3 regions of the Streptomyces nigra genome follow, and region 3 is predicted to be linked to each of the others. Evidence: riboswitches for the same ligand, from Rfam matches in the RefSeq annotation. Region 3 holds a riboswitch; each other region holds the start of a gene.
The links. A riboswitch is a leader RNA that binds a small molecule or an ion and turns the genes downstream of it on or off. The one in region 3 is predicted to bind cobalamin.

Region 1: it holds a riboswitch for cobalamin, as region 3 does, so the genes downstream of both, DC008_RS07455 (cobalamin biosynthesis protein) here and DC008_RS23235 (ribonucleoside-diphosphate reductase subunit alpha) in region 3, are expected to answer to the same signal.
Region 2: it holds a riboswitch for cobalamin, as region 3 does, so the genes downstream of both, DC008_RS28280 ((2Fe-2S) ferredoxin domain-containing protein) here and DC008_RS23235 (ribonucleoside-diphosphate reductase subunit alpha) in region 3, are expected to answer to the same signal.

What each region holds. Positions count from the first base shown of each region.
Region 1 is NZ_CP029043.1:1,597,403-1,602,693, forward strand. Features, by position in the region: gene DC008_RS07440 (lysozyme) at 1-412, shown strand, start outside; gene DC008_RS07445 (inorganic phosphate transporter) at 566-1,798, shown strand; gene DC008_RS07450 (hypothetical protein) at 1,839-2,060, shown strand; cobalamin riboswitch at 2,167-2,306, shown strand; gene DC008_RS07455 (cobalamin biosynthesis protein) at 2,409-3,371, shown strand; gene DC008_RS07460 (cobyric acid synthase) at 3,368-4,876, shown strand; gene cobN (cobaltochelatase subunit CobN) at 4,873-5,291, shown strand, end outside.
Region 2 is NZ_CP029043.1:6,132,850-6,138,140, forward strand. Features, by position in the region: gene DC008_RS28275 (methylmalonyl-CoA mutase family protein) at 1-1,737, opposite strand, end outside; cobalamin riboswitch at 1,879-2,057, shown strand; gene DC008_RS28280 ((2Fe-2S) ferredoxin domain-containing protein) at 2,117-2,515, shown strand; gene DC008_RS28285 (gamma-glutamyltransferase family protein) at 2,679-4,502, shown strand; gene DC008_RS28290 (inositol monophosphatase family protein) at 4,602-5,291, shown strand, end outside.
Region 3 is NZ_CP029043.1:4,983,636-4,988,926, forward strand. Features, by position in the region: gene DC008_RS23230 (ribonucleotide-diphosphate reductase subunit beta) at 1-230, opposite strand, end outside; gene DC008_RS23235 (ribonucleoside-diphosphate reductase subunit alpha) at 287-2,641, opposite strand; cobalamin riboswitch at 2,766-2,890, opposite strand; gene DC008_RS23240 (GNAT family N-acetyltransferase) at 2,943-3,449, opposite strand; gene mctP (monocarboxylate uptake permease MctP) at 3,523-5,151, opposite strand; gene DC008_RS23250 (DUF3311 domain-containing protein) at 5,148-5,291, opposite strand, start outside.

The DNA.
Region 1 (5,291 bases), 3.4 Mb from region 3:
CTTCGTGCGCAACGGCGGCGGCTGGCGGCCCGACGGCTGGACCCTGCCGCCGGCGCTCGACATCGAGTACAACCCGTACAGCAAGAAGCACAAGTGCTACGGGCTGCGGAAGACGGCGTTGGTCTCCTGGATCCGGGCGTTCAGCGACGAGGTGCGCCGGCTGACCGGCCGCCGACCGGTGATCTACACCACCGCCCACTGGTGGAACACCTGCACCGGGTCCTCCCGCGCCTTCGCCGGCGACCACGCGCGGTGGGTGGCCCGCTACGATGCACCGAGCCCCGGAACACTGCCTTCCGGATGGCGCGCCTGGACCTTCTGGCAGTACGACAACGCCGGCAGCCTGCCGGGTGACCAGAATCTCTTCAACGGGTCGCTGACGCAGCTCAAGAGGTTCGCCCGGGGCCGCTAGCCGGGCCCCGCCCGGGCCGTGCGGACGGAGGGCTTCCGTTCATTGGGGAAACCCTCCGTCCCGGACACCGTGCGGCCCGCCCCAGTTCACCTTCCGTTCACTCAGGTTTCCTACGTTCATCGAGCCAATGACCTCGAACGATTGCCTGGGTAAATGGAAAACTTCTCGCTGATCCTCGCGATCGTGGTGGTAACCGCGCTCGCGTTCGATTTCACGAACGGTTTTCACGACACCGCCAACGCGATGGCCACCACCATCTCGACCGGTGCGCTCAAGCCCAAGGTCGCGGTGGCCATGTCCGCCGTGCTCAACCTTGTGGGCGCTTTCCTCTCCGTGGAGGTCGCCAACACGATCTCCAAGGGTCTCGTCGACGAGACCGGCATCCGTCCCGAGGTCATCTTCGCCGCGTTGGTCGGCGCGATCCTCTGGAACCTCCTCACGTGGCTGGTGGGCCTGCCCTCCAGTTCGTCGCACGCCCTCATGGGCGGCCTGATCGGCGCGGCCATCGCCTCGGCCGGCGTCGGCGCCGTCCACGGTGACGTGCTCGTCACCAAGGTCCTGCTCCCGGCCATCGCCGCCCCGATCGTCGCGGGCGTCGCGGCCCTGCTGGCCACGCGGCTCACCTACCGGCTCGGCCGGAAGGCCGACGGCGAGGCCTCGAAGAAGGGCTACCGCGCGGGCCAGATCGCCTCCGCGGGCCTCGTCTCGCTCGCCCACGGCACCAACGACGCGCAGAAGACCATGGGCATCATCACCCTCGCCCTGGTCGCGGGCGGCGCCCTCGCCCCCGACTCGGACCCTCCCACCTGGGTGATCCTCTCCGCCGGTCTGGCCATCGCGCTCGGCACCTACCTCGGCGGCTGGCGCATCATCCGCACCATGGGCAAGGGCCTGACCGACCTCCAGCCGCAGCAGGGCTTCGCCGCCCAGACCAGCGCCGCGACGGTCATCCTGGCCTCCTCGCACCTCGGCTTCTCGCTGTCCACCACGCACTCCGTCTCCGGCGCCGTGATGGGCGCGGGCCTCGGCCGCAAGGGCGGTGTGGTCCGCTGGTCCACGGCCACCCGGATGTTCGTCGCCTGGGGTCTGACGCTGCCGGCGGCCGCGCTGGTCGCCGCGCTCGCCGAGTATGTGACGGGCCTCGGCACCTGGGGCACCGCCGCCGTCGCGGTCTTCCTGGTCGCCTCCAGTTTCGCGATCTGGAAGATCTCCCGCCGCGAGGTCGTCGACCACACCAACGTCATCGCCGACGACGAGCCGGCCGGCGTGGTGACCACCGCCATGGCCGCCGTGACCCCGCCTCCCACGGGCACGGTGACCGAGGACCTCGCGGTCACCGTCCCGGCTCCGGCCGGCGGACCCGAGCCCACCAAGCTCGGCGTCTGACTCCCGGTCACTCCTCCCGGCAACCCAAGGAAGCAGCAGTATGAAGATCGACTGGGCGGCTCTCGGCTCCGTCTTCGGTGTCAGTCTCGTGGTCACGGTGGCCCTCGTGGGCCTGTTCACCCTCGGCATCGCGGGCCTCTCGCGCCGCGAACGGGCGGTCGCGCAGGGCGACTCGGCCGCGCTCGCGGTCACCGGCGCCTACGCGTGCTTCGCCGCCTGCACGGCGGCCGTGGCCTACGGCATCTATCTCATCGTGGCCTGACGTACGGCCTTCGACTCCTGAGGTGCGCGACGGAACTCCGTCGCGCACCTTCGGTGTGTGTGGGCCTGCGCACACTCTCCCGTCGCAGGTCACAGGCAAGTTGACGGCCGTCGCGACCCGTGGTGGACTTCCGGAGCCATCTACGGCGGCAGAAGAGGAAGCCGGTGCGAATCCGGCGCGGTCCCGCCACTGTCACCGGGGTAGATACCCCCGGGAGCCAGGAACTCTCGCCGCCGGTCTCGTCGAACCAGGGCGTGGACACCCTGAGTGAGGACATCACGCGATGCTCGCCTGCCGATCGTCACGCAGTACCGGACCCCTGTCTGACGCCACCACCGGCTGAACCCCGTGCGTGCCGAACGCGTCTTCGCGTACGGCGCCGCCGCCGGACTCCTCGGTGACCTGCTGCTCGGCGATCCACGCCGGGGGCATCCGGTCGCCGCGTTCGGACGTGCCGCGGGCGCCGTGGAACGGGTGTTGTGGCGCGACCACCGCGCCTGGGGTGTGCTGCACACCGCCGTGTGCGCCGGAGGCGCCGTGGCGGCCGCCGCGCTCGCCGCCCGCGCCGTGCGCCCCTCCCCCGCCACCTCCGTCGCCCTGACCGGCGCCGTCACCTGGGCCGTCGTCGGCGGCACGTCGCTCGCCCGCGAGGCCCGGACGATCGGGCGCGCCCTGGAGGCCGGAGACGTCGACGCGGCACGGGCGCGGCTGCCGCACCTGTGCGGACGCGACCCGCAGGCGCTGGACGCCGACGGGATCGCGCGGGCCGTCGTGGAGTCCGTCGCCGAGAACACCTCGGACGCCGTGGTCGGCGCACTGGTGTGGGGAGCCGTCGCCGGCGTGCCGGGCCTCGCGGGCTTCCGGGCCGTCAACACCCTCGACGCCATGGTCGGGCACCGCTCCCCCAGGTACCGCCGCTACGGCTGGGCCTCGGCACGCCTCGACGACGTCGCCGGCTGGCCGGGCGCCCGACTGACCGCCGCGCTGGCCGCCGTCGCCGGGGGCGATCCCCGGGGTGCCGTACGGGCCTGGCGGGCCGACGCCCACCGGCATCCCAGCCCCAACGCGGGCCCCGTGGAGGCCTCGTTCGCGGGGGCGCTCGGCGTGCGGCTGGGCGGGACGCTGTCGTACGGCGGCCGGGTGGAGCACCGGCCCGTGCTCAACGGCGCCGCAGGACGGGCCGTCGAGGTCGGGGACATCGAGCGGGCCGTCCGGCTCTCGCAGCGGGTGGGCGTGCTCGCGCTGGGCGTGTGCGCCGGCGCCCGGCTGCTGCCGGGGCGGCGGCGCGGGACGAGAGGAAGGACCTCGTGAACGGTGGACTCCTGGTCGCCGGCACCACCTCCGACGCCGGCAAGAGCGTCGTCACCGCCGGGATCTGCCGGTGGCTGGTGCGGCAGGGCGTGAAGGTGGCGCCCTTCAAGGCGCAGAACATGTCGCTGAACTCCTTCGTGACCCGCGAGGGCGCGGAGATCGGGCGCGCGCAGGCCATGCAGGCGCAGGCCTGCCGGGTGGAGCCGACCGCGCTGATGAACCCCGTGCTGCTCAAGCCCGGCGGCGACCGCAGCAGCCAGGTCGTGCTGCTCGGCCGGCCGGTCGGCGAGATGAGCGCCCGCGGCTACCACGGCGGCAGGCAGGAGCAGTTGCTCGGCACCGTGCTCGACTCGCTCGCCGAACTGCGGGGCGCGTACGACGCGGTGATCTGCGAGGGCGCGGGCTCCCCGGCCGAGATCAACCTGCGGCGCACCGACATCGTGAACATGGGGATCGCCCGCGGCGCGGACCTGCCCGTGCTGGTCGTCGGCGACATCGACCGCGGTGGTGTCTTCGCCTCGTTCTTCGGGACCGTGGCGCTGCTGGCGCCCGAGGACCAGGAGCTGGTCGCCGGGTTCCTCGTCAACAAGTTCCGCGGGGACGTCTCGCTGCTGGAGCCGGGCCTGGACATGCTGCACGGCCTGACCGGCCGGCGGACGTACGGCGTGCTGCCGTTCCGGCACGGCCTCGGCATCGACGAGGAGGACGGCCTGCGGGTGTCGCTGCGCGGCGCGGTGCGCGAGTCGGAGGTGGCCGCCCCGGTCGGCGAGGACGTGCTGCGGGTCGCCGTGTGCGCGGTGCCGCTGATGTCCAACTTCACGGACGTCGACGCCCTCGCCGCCGAACCGGGCGTCGTCGTGCGGTTCGTGGACCGGCCGGAGGAGCTGGCCGACGCCGACCTGGTCGTCGTGCCCGGCACCCGCGGCACCGTGAAGGCGCTGCGCTGGCTGCGCGAGCGGGGGCTGGCGGCGGCGCTGGTGCGCCGGGCCGCCGAGGGCCGGCCGATCCTCGGGATCTGCGGCGGTTTCCAGGTCCTCGGCGAGCACATCGAGGACGACGTCGAGAGTCGCGCCGGCCATGTCGACGGCCTCGGTGTGCTGCCCGTACGGGTGCGGTTCGCCCGGGAGAAGACCCTGACCCGGCCGGTCGGCGAAGCGCTCGGCGAACCCGTCGAGGGCTACGAGATCCACCACGGCGTCGCCGAAGTCCTGGCGGGTGAACCCTTCCTGGACGGCTGCCGGGTCGGCCAGACCTGGGGCACCCACTGGCACGGCTCGCTGGAGTCGGACGGCTTCCGGCGTGCCTTCCTGCGGGAGGTGGCGGCCGCCGCGGGCCGCCGCTTCGTGCCGGCGCCCGGCACCTCCTTCGCCGCGCTGCGCGAGGAGCAGCTCGACCGGCTCGGCGATCTCATCGAACACCACGCGGACACGGACGCGCTGTGGCGGCTCATCGAGTCGGGCGCGCCGCGAGGACTGCCCTTCATCCCACCGGGAGCGCCCGCATGAGCACTGTGTTGTTGCTGTCGACCGCCGACACGGACCTGCTGGCGGCACGCGCCGGCGACGCCGCGTACCGGATCGGCAACCCGACCCGCCTGGACGTCGGGGCCGAACTGCCCGCGCTGATCGAGGGCGCCGACATCGCCGTCGTACGGCTGCTGGGCGGGAAACGGGCCTGGGAGGACGGGCTCGCCGTGCTCGAGGCGTCGGGGGTGCCGACCGTCCTGCTGGGCGGCGAGTCCGTGCCGGACGCCGAGCTGATGGCCGAGTCGTCGGTGCCGGCCGGTGTGGTCGCGGAGGCGCTGAAGTACCTGGTGGCGGGCGGCCCCGCCAACCTCACCGAACTGGCCCGGTTCCTGTCCGACACCGTGCTGCTGACGGGCGAGGGGTTCCTGGAGCCGCGCCCGATGCCCGAGTACGG
Region 2 (5,291 bases), 1.1 Mb from region 3:
ATGGCCGTCGACCCCGGGGTGGTCCCCGGGCCGCCCGGCGAGGAACACATGCGCGGCACCGGCTGCCTTCAGCCGCCCGGCGACCTCGGCCGCCTGCTCCTCGTACACGGTGTCGCTGGAGCACAGGCACGCCTCGGTGGCGCCGCTCTCCTCGAAGGTGCCCTCGGTGACCGGCTCGATGCCGCCGGCCTGGAAGAGGTTCGAGGCGAAGGTCAGACGCGCGGTGTGGGCGGCGGCCGGGCCGAGCGCGGCCAGGTAGATCCGCGGCCGGGCGCCGGTCGCGGCCAGATGCGCGTCGGAGCGGGCGCGCAGCGCCTCGTACGCCTCGTCGCGCCGGACCCGCGGCAGACCGCCGGACGGCGGCTCGGGCGCGGGCTCACGCACCACCGGCTGCTCGCCGAGGTGCGGGAACTCGCTGACCCCGGTGACCGGTTCGCGCCGCTTGGCCAGCTTGCCGGTGCGGGCCTCCCAGGTGGCGGCGAGGTCGTCGCGCAGCTGTCCCGAACGCAGCGCGGCGGCCTGGCCGCCCGCCCGCTCGATCCGCTGGAAGAACTCCCAGCCCGCGTGGGCCAGTTCGTCCGTGAGCCGCTCCACGTACCAGGAGCCGCCCGCCGGGTCGATGACCCGGGCGAGGTGGGACTCCTCGATGAGGATGGTCGAGGTGTTGCGGGCGATGCGCCGCGCGAACGCGTCGGGCAGGCCCAGCGCGTGGTCGAAGGGCAGCACGGTCACCGAGTCGGCGCCGCCGACACCGGCCGCGAGCGTGGCGACCGTGGTGCGCAGCATGTTCACCCACGGGTCGCGGCGGGTCATCATCACCGGCGAGGTCACGGCGTGCTGTACCTGGGCGCTCGGCGCCCCGGACACCTCGGTCACCCGTGCCCACAGGCGGCGCGCCGCCCGCAGCTTGGCGATGGTCAGGAACTGGTCGGCGGTGGCCGCGTAGCGGAACTCCAACTGGCCGGCGGCCTGTTCGACCGTCAGCCCGGCCTCGGTCAGCTCCCGCAGATACGCCACACCGGTGGCCAGCGCGGCGCCGAGCTCCTGCGCGGCCGAGCCGCCGGCCTCGTGGTACGGCAGCGCGTCCACGGTCAGGGCCCTGAGCCCCGGGTACTCCTCGGCGCACCGCCGGGCCGGCGCGGCGGCCGGGGCGAACGGCAGGGACGTACCGGTGCGGGCCTCGTGGCCGAGCGGGTCGAAGCCGAGGTTGCCGCGTGCCGCGTCCTTGGCGACGCCGCGCTCCTCGTACAGGGCGAGCAGCGCCTGTGCGGCGGCCTCCGACTCGGCGCCCGCGTCCAGGACGACCGGGGCGAGGTCGAGGTACACGCCGTCGAGGGCGCTGCCGAGGGAGGACACCGGGATGCCCGCCTCGCCGAGGACCAGCCAGAGCGAGGTGACGCCGTTCTCCAGGTCCGCCAGCACCACGCCGTCCGCGGCCGTGGTGTGCCGCTGCCGTACGTCCCAGCCGCCGGCGGTGTTGCCCTCGGGGCGACCACCCCGCACATAGGGGGCGAAGCCGGGCAGGCCGGGGTCGGGCGCGGCGTCACGCGCGGTGTACAGCGGGCGGGAGCGCATCCCGTCCTCGAGTGGGGTGGACAGGGCGTCCTCGGCAGCCGTCCCCGACACGTCCTTGCCCGCCTTGCGCAGCACACCTTCCACCAGGTGTCGCCACTGCTCATGGGTTGCGTCAGGGAACTCGGCGGCCAGCGAGAGCCCGTCGTCAGGCAGGACCGTCATGCTCGGATGCTAGGTCAGATGGTCAAAGGAGCAGCAGGGGGCATGGCTGTGACCTTGCCCTCTTCCAGATTGTGACCTGGGTCTCGGGACCCCGGCGGTGCCCGCGCGGGCACGCTGAACGAGTGGCTCCGGGCCCTGACTTGATAGCCTCGTGGGGCTGGTCGCGCCCCTTCTCCGGGGCCAGGGAATCCGGTGCGAATCCGGAACTGACGCGCAGCGGTGAGGGGGACGGGCGGGGCAGGCACGCCACTGGGAGACCGGGAAGGCGCCCCGCCGGGACGAACCCGAGTCCGAAGACCTGCCGGCACCTCCACGCCCCCGGGCGGGGAGGCCCTCCGCAGGCCGGCTCCGCGTACGAGCCCCGACCCTCAAGGCGTGTATGTCCGTCTCCCCGCCCCAGCCGTCGCTCCCGGATCGGCAGATTCCGTCCACGCCCTGCCGGGTCGTGCTCTGCCGGGACTGCTGCTGCGGCAGCCCCAAGGTGACCGGTGTCGACCACGCGGGTCAGGCCGCCCGGCTGCAGGAGAGCGTCCCGGTCCGTGTCTCGGACTGCCTGGACGTCTGCGACCACGCCAACGTGGTCGTCGTCCAGCCCTCCGCCGCGGCGCGCGCGGCGGGCGCCCGGCCGGTGTGGCTCGGCCTCGTCAACGACCCCGACGCCACCGAGGACGTCATCGCCTGGGTACGGGCCGGTGGGCCCGGAGTTGCTCCCTGCCCGGAGATCCTGGCCTTTCACACCATTTCCCCGCCCTCGTCGCGGGCCTCGGGGAAGGGCTGACCGGCCGCCCGTGGCCCCGCCCTGCGTGCCCGCCACGGGTGCCCGACCGCCACACCTTCACGCCACCCTCGCTCCGTGCCCCCATGGACGGTTGAACATCGAACAGGCGGTCACGCAAGATCGGACGGACCCGTCCGGCCCCGACCGCGAGGTGACGCCCGCCATGTTCACCACCCGTCCCACCCTCCAGGGCACCTTCGGCATGGTGTCCTCCACGCACTGGCTCGCCTCGCAGTCCGCGATGGCGGTGCTGGAGCGAGGCGGCAACGCCTACGACGCCGCCGTGGCGGGCGCGTTCGTGCTGCACGTCGTCGAACCGCATCTGAACGGCCCGGCCGGCGAGGTGCCCATCCTCCTCGCCCCGGCGGGCGGCGAGGTGCGGGTGCTGTGCGGCCAGGGCGTCGCCCCCGCGGACGCCACCGTCGCCCACTACCGCGGCCTCGGCCTGGACCTCGTCCCCGGCACCGGACCGCTGGCCGCCGCCGTGCCCGGCGCCTTCGACGCCTGGATGGTGCTGCTGCGCGACCACGGCACCCTGGCACCCGCCGACGTCCTCGCGTACGCCGTCCACTACGCCGAACACGGGCACGCGCCCGTGGAGCGGGTCGGCGAGACCGTGGAGACCGTGCGCGAGCTGTTCGAGACGGAGTGGACCTCCTCCGCCGAGGTGTATCTGCCCGACGGCGAGCCGCCGCGCCCCGGCGCCCTCTTCCGGAACCCGGCCCTCGCCGCCACCTGGAAGCGCCTGCTCGAGGAGATCTCCGGCGCCGGCGACCGCGTCGCGCAGATCGAGGCCGCGCGCGCGGTGTGGCGTACCGGGTTCATCGCCGAGGCGCTCGTCCGGCAGGCGCAGCGGCCCACCCTCGACACCAGCGGCGAGCGCCACACCGGCACCCTCACCGCCGCCGACCTCGCCGGCTGGTCCGCGACCTACGAGGCCCCCGCGACGTACGAATGGAACGGCTGGACCCTGTGCAAGGCCGGGCCCTGGAGCCAGGGCCCGGTGCTCCTCCAGCAGCTCGCCCTGCTCCCCGACGAGCTGCCGCCGTACGGGTCCGCCGGCTACGTCCACCTGCTCGTCGAGGGCTGCAAGCTGGCCATGGCAGACCGGGAGGCCTGGTACGGCGACGCCGCCGAGGTGCCGCTCGACGACCTGCTGTCCGACGCCTACAACGCCGATCGCCGCCGGCTGGTGGGCGAGGCCGCCTCCTTCGAGCTGCGGCCCGGCAGCCCCGGCGGGCGCGTGCCCCGGCTGGGCGCCCACGCGCGCGGGGAGGCCGCCGCGCCCGGTTCCGTCGCGCCGGGCGCCGGGGAGCCGACGGTCGCCAAGTCGCCCGTGGCGCCGGTGCCGGCCGAGCCCGAGGTCGCCGCGGACGGGCTCACCCGCGGCGACACCTGCCACCTCGACATCGTCGACCGGTGGGGCAACATGGTCGCGGCCACCCCCAGCGGCGGCTGGCTCCAGTCCAACCCCGTCGTGCCCGAACTCGGCTTCCCGCTCGGCACCCGCCTGCAGATGACCTGGCTGGAGGAGGGACTGCCGAACTCCCTGACCCCGGGCCGGCGCCCGCGCACCACGCTCACCCCCAGCATCGCGCTGCGCGACGGCGTGCCCGTCCTCGCCTTCGGCACCCCCGGCGGGGACCAGCAGGACCAGTGGCAGCTGCACTTCTTCCTCGCGGTCGCGCTGCGCGGGCAGGTCCGCGGCGGCCTCGACCTGCAGGGCGCGATCGACGCCCCGAACTGGCACAACGACAGCTTCCCCGGCTCCTTCTACCCGCGCGGGACACGGCCCGGGAGCGTCACCGTGGAGGGCCGCACCGCCCCCGCGGTGATCGACGGGCTGCGGCGGCGCGGTCACGACGTCACGGTCGGCGACGCCTGGTCGGAGGGCCGCCTGTGCGCGGTCGCCCGGGACCCCGGAACGGGGGTGCTGTCCGCCGCGGCGAACCCGCGCGGCATGCAGGGCTACGCCGTCGGACGCTGAGGGGCCCCGAGGGGCAGCGACCACGCGAGTTCACCGGGAGTCCGTCCGCAGGTCACCCGGCGGGCGGGCGTTGTCAGTGGCACGTGTTTCCATGGACGGGTGATCGAAGAAAACGAAACCATCGAAGAGTTTCTCGCCCAGCACGCCACCGACGTGGAGGACGCCGTCCGCAAGGCGGCGGCCGCCGAGATCATGCCCCGCTTCCGCCGGCTCGCCGACCACGAGGTCGACCGCAAGAGCGGACCGCACGACCTGGTGACCGACGCCGACCGGCTCGCCGAGCGGTATCTCACGGAGGCCCTCGGCGCCCTCCTGCCCGGCTCGGTCGTCGTCGGCGAGGAGGCGGTCCACGCGAATCCGTCCGTGTACGACGCGATCCGCGGCGACGCCCCGGTGTGGATCGTCGACCCCGTCGACGGCACCCGCCAGTTCGTGCACGGCGACACGGGCTTCTGCACCCTGGTCGCCCTCGCCCGGCACGGCGTCGTGCTCGCCTCCTGGACCTACGCACCCGCCCTCGACCAGCTGGCCACCGCCGTACGGGGCCGGGGCGCCTTCCTCGACGGCGAGCGGCTGCACGCCGGAGCCCCGGACCCCGGCAGCGACCTGCGCGTCGCCACCTCCCACCCGGACTTCACCACCGACGAGCAGAAGCGGGCCCTGCTCGGCCTGTGGACCGACGGCGTCGCCCCGCGCCCGTGCGGCTCGGCGGGTCTGGAGTACCTGGCCATCGCGCGGGGCGAGTTGGAGGCCACCGCCTTCGGATGGGAGGCCGCATGGGACCACGCT
Region 3 (5,291 bases):
TACAGCCGCGCCTCCGGGGAGTTGATGTGCTTGTACAGGGTCAGCACCAGATTGTTCGCGACGATCGAGTCACCGGTCGCGAAGAACGCCACCAGCCGCCCGATCAGGTGCTGTTCGGCCGGGGTCAGCTTCGCGAGGTCGGCGACGTCCGAGTGGAGGTCGACCTCCTCGACGGTCCAGGTGTTCTTGATCGCGTCCCGGTAGCGCTCGTAGAAGTCCGGGTAGCGCATGGGGCGCAGGGTCAGCTCGAAGCCGGGGTCGAGCAGGTTCTTGGTCGTGCTGGTGGTCACTGGCAGGCCTCGCAGGACTCGGGGTTCTCAAGGGAGCAGGCGACGGCCTCGGGGTCGGCGGCCTGCTGGACGGGGACGGTGGCGCGGGCCGCGCGGGCGATCCTCGTCGCCGGGCGGGAGCGCAGGTAGTACGTGGTCTTCAGCCCCTGCTTCCAGGCGTACGCGTACATCGAGGAGAGCTTCCCGATGGTCGGCGTCTCCAGGAACAGGTTCAGGGACTGCGACTGGTCGAGGAACGGCGTGCGTGCCGCCGCCATGTCGATCAGGCCGCGCTGCGGGATCTCCCACGCCGTGCGGTACAGCGCCCGTACGTCCGCCGGGATCCACGCGAAGTCCTGCACCGAGCCGTTGGCCTCGCGCAGCGCCTCACGGGTGCGGGCGTCCCACACGCCGAGCCGCTTCAGCTCCTCCACCAGATACGAGTTGACCTGGAGGAACTCGCCGGACAGCGTCTCGCGCTTGAACAGGTTGGAGACCTGCGGCTCGATGCACTCGTAGACACCGGCGATCGACGCGATCGTGGCGGTCGGGGCGATGGCCAGCAGCAGCGAGTTGCGCAGGCCGGTGGTGGCGAGGCGGTCGCGCAGCGCGGCCCAGCGCTCGGGCCAGGTCAGCTCCACGTCGTAGTGGTCGGGGTGCAGCACGCCCTGGGCGGTGCGCGTCTTCTCCCAGGCCGGCACCGGCCCTTCGCGCTCGGCGAGGTCGGCGGACGCCTCGTACGCGGCGAGCATGACGCGCTCGGCGATCCGCGTGGACAGCGCCTTCGCCTCGGGCGAGTCGAAGGGCAGCCGCAGCTGGAAGAAGACGTCCTGCAGACCCATCGCGCCCAGACCCACCGGGCGCCACCGGGCGTTGGAGCGGCCGGCCTGCTCGGTCGGGTAGAAGTTGATGTCCACGACCCGGTCGAGGAACGTGACGGCCGTGCGGACCGTCTCGTCCAGGCGCTCCCAGTCGATGTCCCCGTCGCGCACGAAGGCGCCGAGGTTGACCGAGCCGAGGTTGCAGACCGCCGTCTCCCCGTCGTCCGTGACCTCCAGGATCTCGGTGCACAGGTTGGAGGAGTGCACGACGTGCCCGGGCAGGGCGGTCTGGTTGGCGGTCCGGTTGGCGGCGTCCTTGAAGGTCATCCAGCCGTTGCCGGTCTGCGCGAGGGTGCGCATCATCCGGCCGTACAGCTCGCGGGCCGGGAGGGTCTTGCGCGCGAGGCCCTCCGCCTCGGCCGCGCGGTAGGCCGCGTCGAACTCCTCGCCCCACAGATCGACCAGCTCGGGCACGTCGGCGGGGGAGAACAGGCTCCACGGCCGGTCGGCCTCGACCCGGCGCATGAACTCGTCCGGCACCCAGTGCGCGAGGTTCAGATTGTGTGTACGGCGGGCGTCCTCACCGGTGTTGTCCCGCAGCTCCAGGAACTCCTCGATGTCGGAGTGCCAGGTCTCCAGGTACACCGCCGCCGCGCCCTTGCGCCGCCCGCCCTGGTTCACGGCCGCCACGGAGGCGTCCAGCGTCTTCAGGAACGGGACGATGCCGTTGGAGTGCCCGTTGGTGCCCCGGATCAGCGAACCCCGGGAGCGGATGCGGGAGTACGACAGCCCGATGCCGCCGGCGTGCTTGGAGAGCCGGGCGACCTGGTGGTAGCGGTCGTAGATCGAGTCCAGCTCGTCCTTGGGGGAGTCCAGGAGGTAGCAGGACGACATCTGGGGGTGCCGGGTGCCGGAGTTGAAGAGCGTGGGGGAGGACGGCAGGTACTCCAGGCGGCTCATCAGCCGGTACAGCGCGGCGACCTCGTCCACCGCCGAGGAGGTGTCGTCCGCGGCGAGGCCGGAGGCGACCCTCAGCAGGAAGTGCTGGGGCGTCTCGATCACCTTGCGGGTGTGCGGATGCCGCAGCAGATAGCGGCTGTAGAGGGTGCGCAGGCCGAAGTAGCCGAAGCGGTCGTCGGCGGCGGGGTCGACGAGCGCGTCGAGCCGGTCCGCGTGCGTCCGCGCGAACGCGGCGGTCCGGTCGGCGATCAGGCCCTCGCGGTGCCCGGTCGCGACCGACCCCGTGAAGCTCGTGACGCCCTGCGAGGCGGCCTCGGCGGCGATGGAGAGGGTGAGCAGCCGCGCGGCCAGCCGGCTGTACGCCGGGTCCTCGGAGATGAGACCGGCCGCCGCCTCGGTGGCGAGCTCGCGCAGCTCCGCCTCGTCGGCCCGCGCGGACCGGCCGCGCAGCGCGGCGGCGGCGACCCGGCCGGGGTCGGCGTCGGGGAGGTCGGCGGTCAGCTCGGTCAGGGTCCGCAACAGCGCGGCACCGGGACCGTCGTTCTCCGGTTCGGCCGCCGCTGAGGCCGGTTCGGCTGGCGCGATGGTCACGTGAGGCTCTCCCTCGCTCGGCACAGGGCCTTGCGGAGGGCAGGGGGCAGCTCACGAGCGCACGGGGCGTCGCGTCCACCGGCCCATTCCACGAGGCCCGGACGTCTGGGCGCACCGGCCGGGTGGCCGGGACGCACTGTCGGCAGGTCCTCGGACTGACCATGTGCACGGAACATGCACAAGTACACCGTTGCGGGACAGTTCCGGATTCGCACCGGATTCCCCTGCGGCGACAGCGAGCATGAGCATACATCTTGTGCTCGCCCGTCGCGCCACCCCTAGATGTTGTGGCGTGGTGGTGTCAGAGCGTCAACTCATAGGTGACGAGCGTGAGGTCGAGGAGCTCCGGCACGGGGTTCCAGTCCCGTTCCGGGGTGCGGACGAAGCCCAGACGCTCGTAGATGCGATGGGCGCTGTACATGGTGGGCTGGGAGGAGAGGACCACGCGTACACAGCCCTCCGTGGCGCGGGCGCGGTCCAGGCAGGCGCGTACGAGCGCCTCGCCGGCGCCGCGTCCCCGGGCCGCCCGGTCGACGGCGAGCATCCGGATCTCCGCCTCGCCGGGCCCGGCCAGATCCGCCATCGGGCCGCTGCCCGAGACGAAGGTCACGCCGCCGAGGACACGGTCGCGCTCGACAGCGACGAGTACCTCGGCGGCCGCCGCGCGCCTGGCCACGTCCTTGAGCTCATGGAGATAGGAGTCGTCCTCGCCGAAGTCCAGCAGTCCGTCCCGTAGATAGGCCTCTGCGGTGATCTCCCCGAGGATGCCGTACTCCCCGGGGGCCGCCGGCCGGATCACGATGTCCATGCCGCCGAGTCTGCCGCAGGAACACGGCGGCGGGCCGCCGGATTTCTCCGACGGCCCGCCGTGTGCGGGTGGTTCAGTGGGACGAGCCCGCCGTGGCCGGCGGCAGCTCCACCTGGACGCCGGGGTCGCCCGCGTCCGCCGTGTAGTCCTCCGGCTTCGTCTCGTCGACGCCGTCGGGGGCCTTCGCGGCCTTCAGGACGAACGTCAGGACGACGGTGACCAGCGCGTTGAGCACGAACGCCGTCAGACCGATGTAGCCGATCTCACCGATGCCCGGGATCTCCTTGGAGGAGCCGCCGAAGTGCTTCTGCGCCGGGGTCGCCACCCCGTACGCGGCGAGCGTGCCGTAGATCATGCCGACCGCCCAGCCGGCCAGCAGGGCCCAGCGGTGGAACCAGCGGGTGAACAGGCCGCCGACCAGGGCCGGGAAGGTCTGCAGGATCCAGATGCCGCCCAGCAGCTGGAAGTTGATGGCGACCGTCTTGTCCATGGTGAGGACGAAGACCAGCGCGCCCACCTTCACCAGCAGCGACACCAGCTTGGAGACCTTGGTCTCCTGGGCGGGCGTGGCGTCCGGCCTGATGAAGTCCTTGTAGATGTTGCGGGTGAACAGGTTCGCCGCTGCGATGGACATGATCGCCGCCGGCACCAGCGCGCCGATGCCGATGGCCGCGAAGGCCACGCCCGCGAACCAGGCCGGGAACATGTTCTCGAACAGCTGCGGGATCGCCAGCTGCCCGTTCTGCACCTTGATCCCGGCCGCGATCGCCATGAAGCCCAGCAGGGCCAGCAGACCCAGCATCAGGGAGTACAGCGGCAGGATCGTGGTGTTGCGCCGGATCACCTCACGGCTGCGGGAGGACAGCGTCGCGGTGATCGAGTGCGGGTACATGAACAGCGCGAGGGCGGAGCCCAGCGCCAGCGTGGCGTACGTCCACTGGGTCGCGTCCGGCGGGGTGAGCGCCCCGCGTGGCGCGCCCGTGGCCGGGTTGGTCTGGCTGTACGCCTCGCTCGCCTTGGCGAAGATCTCGTCGAAGCCGCCCAGCTTGATCGGGATGTAGATGATCGCCACCGCGATGACGATGTAGATCAGCGTGTCCTTGACGAACGCGATCAGCGCGGGGGCGCGCAGGCCCGACGAGTAGGTGTACGCCGCCAGCACGCCGAAGGCGATGAGCAGCGGCAGGTCCTTGATGAACCAGTTGGTGTTCTCGCCGCCGCCGACGCCCATCACGTCCAGGACGGCCTGGATGCCGACCAGCTGGAGCGCGATGTAGGGCATCGTCGCCAGGATGCCGGTGACCGCCACGGCCAGCGACAGGCCCTTGGAGCCGAACCGCCCGCGCACGAAGTCGGAGGTCGTCACATAGCCGTGCTTGTGCGAGACCGACCACAGGCGCGGCAGGAACGTGAAGATCAGCGGGTAGACGAGGATGGTGTACGGCACCGCGAAGAAGCCCGCCGCGCCGGCCGCGTAGATCGCCGCCGGGACCGCCACGAAGGTGTACGCGGTGTACAGGTCGCCGCCGAGCAGGAACCATGTGACCCAGGTGCCGAACGACCGGCCGCCCAGGCCCCATTCGTCGAGGCTGTGCTCGTTCTCGGCCTTGCGCCAGCGCGCGGCCAGGAAGCCCATGACCGTGACGGCCAGGAAGAAGAAGATGAAGACGCCGAGCGCGACGCCGTTCACGCCGTCGTTCATTCCGCGGCACCGCCCTTCTGGGAGGCGCGGGCGCGCTGGTCACGCTGCCACAGCTTGTACGCGGTCATCGTCAGCAGCGTCGAGATCAGCACCCACAGCATCTGGTACCAGTAGAAGAACGGGATGCCGATGAACTGCGG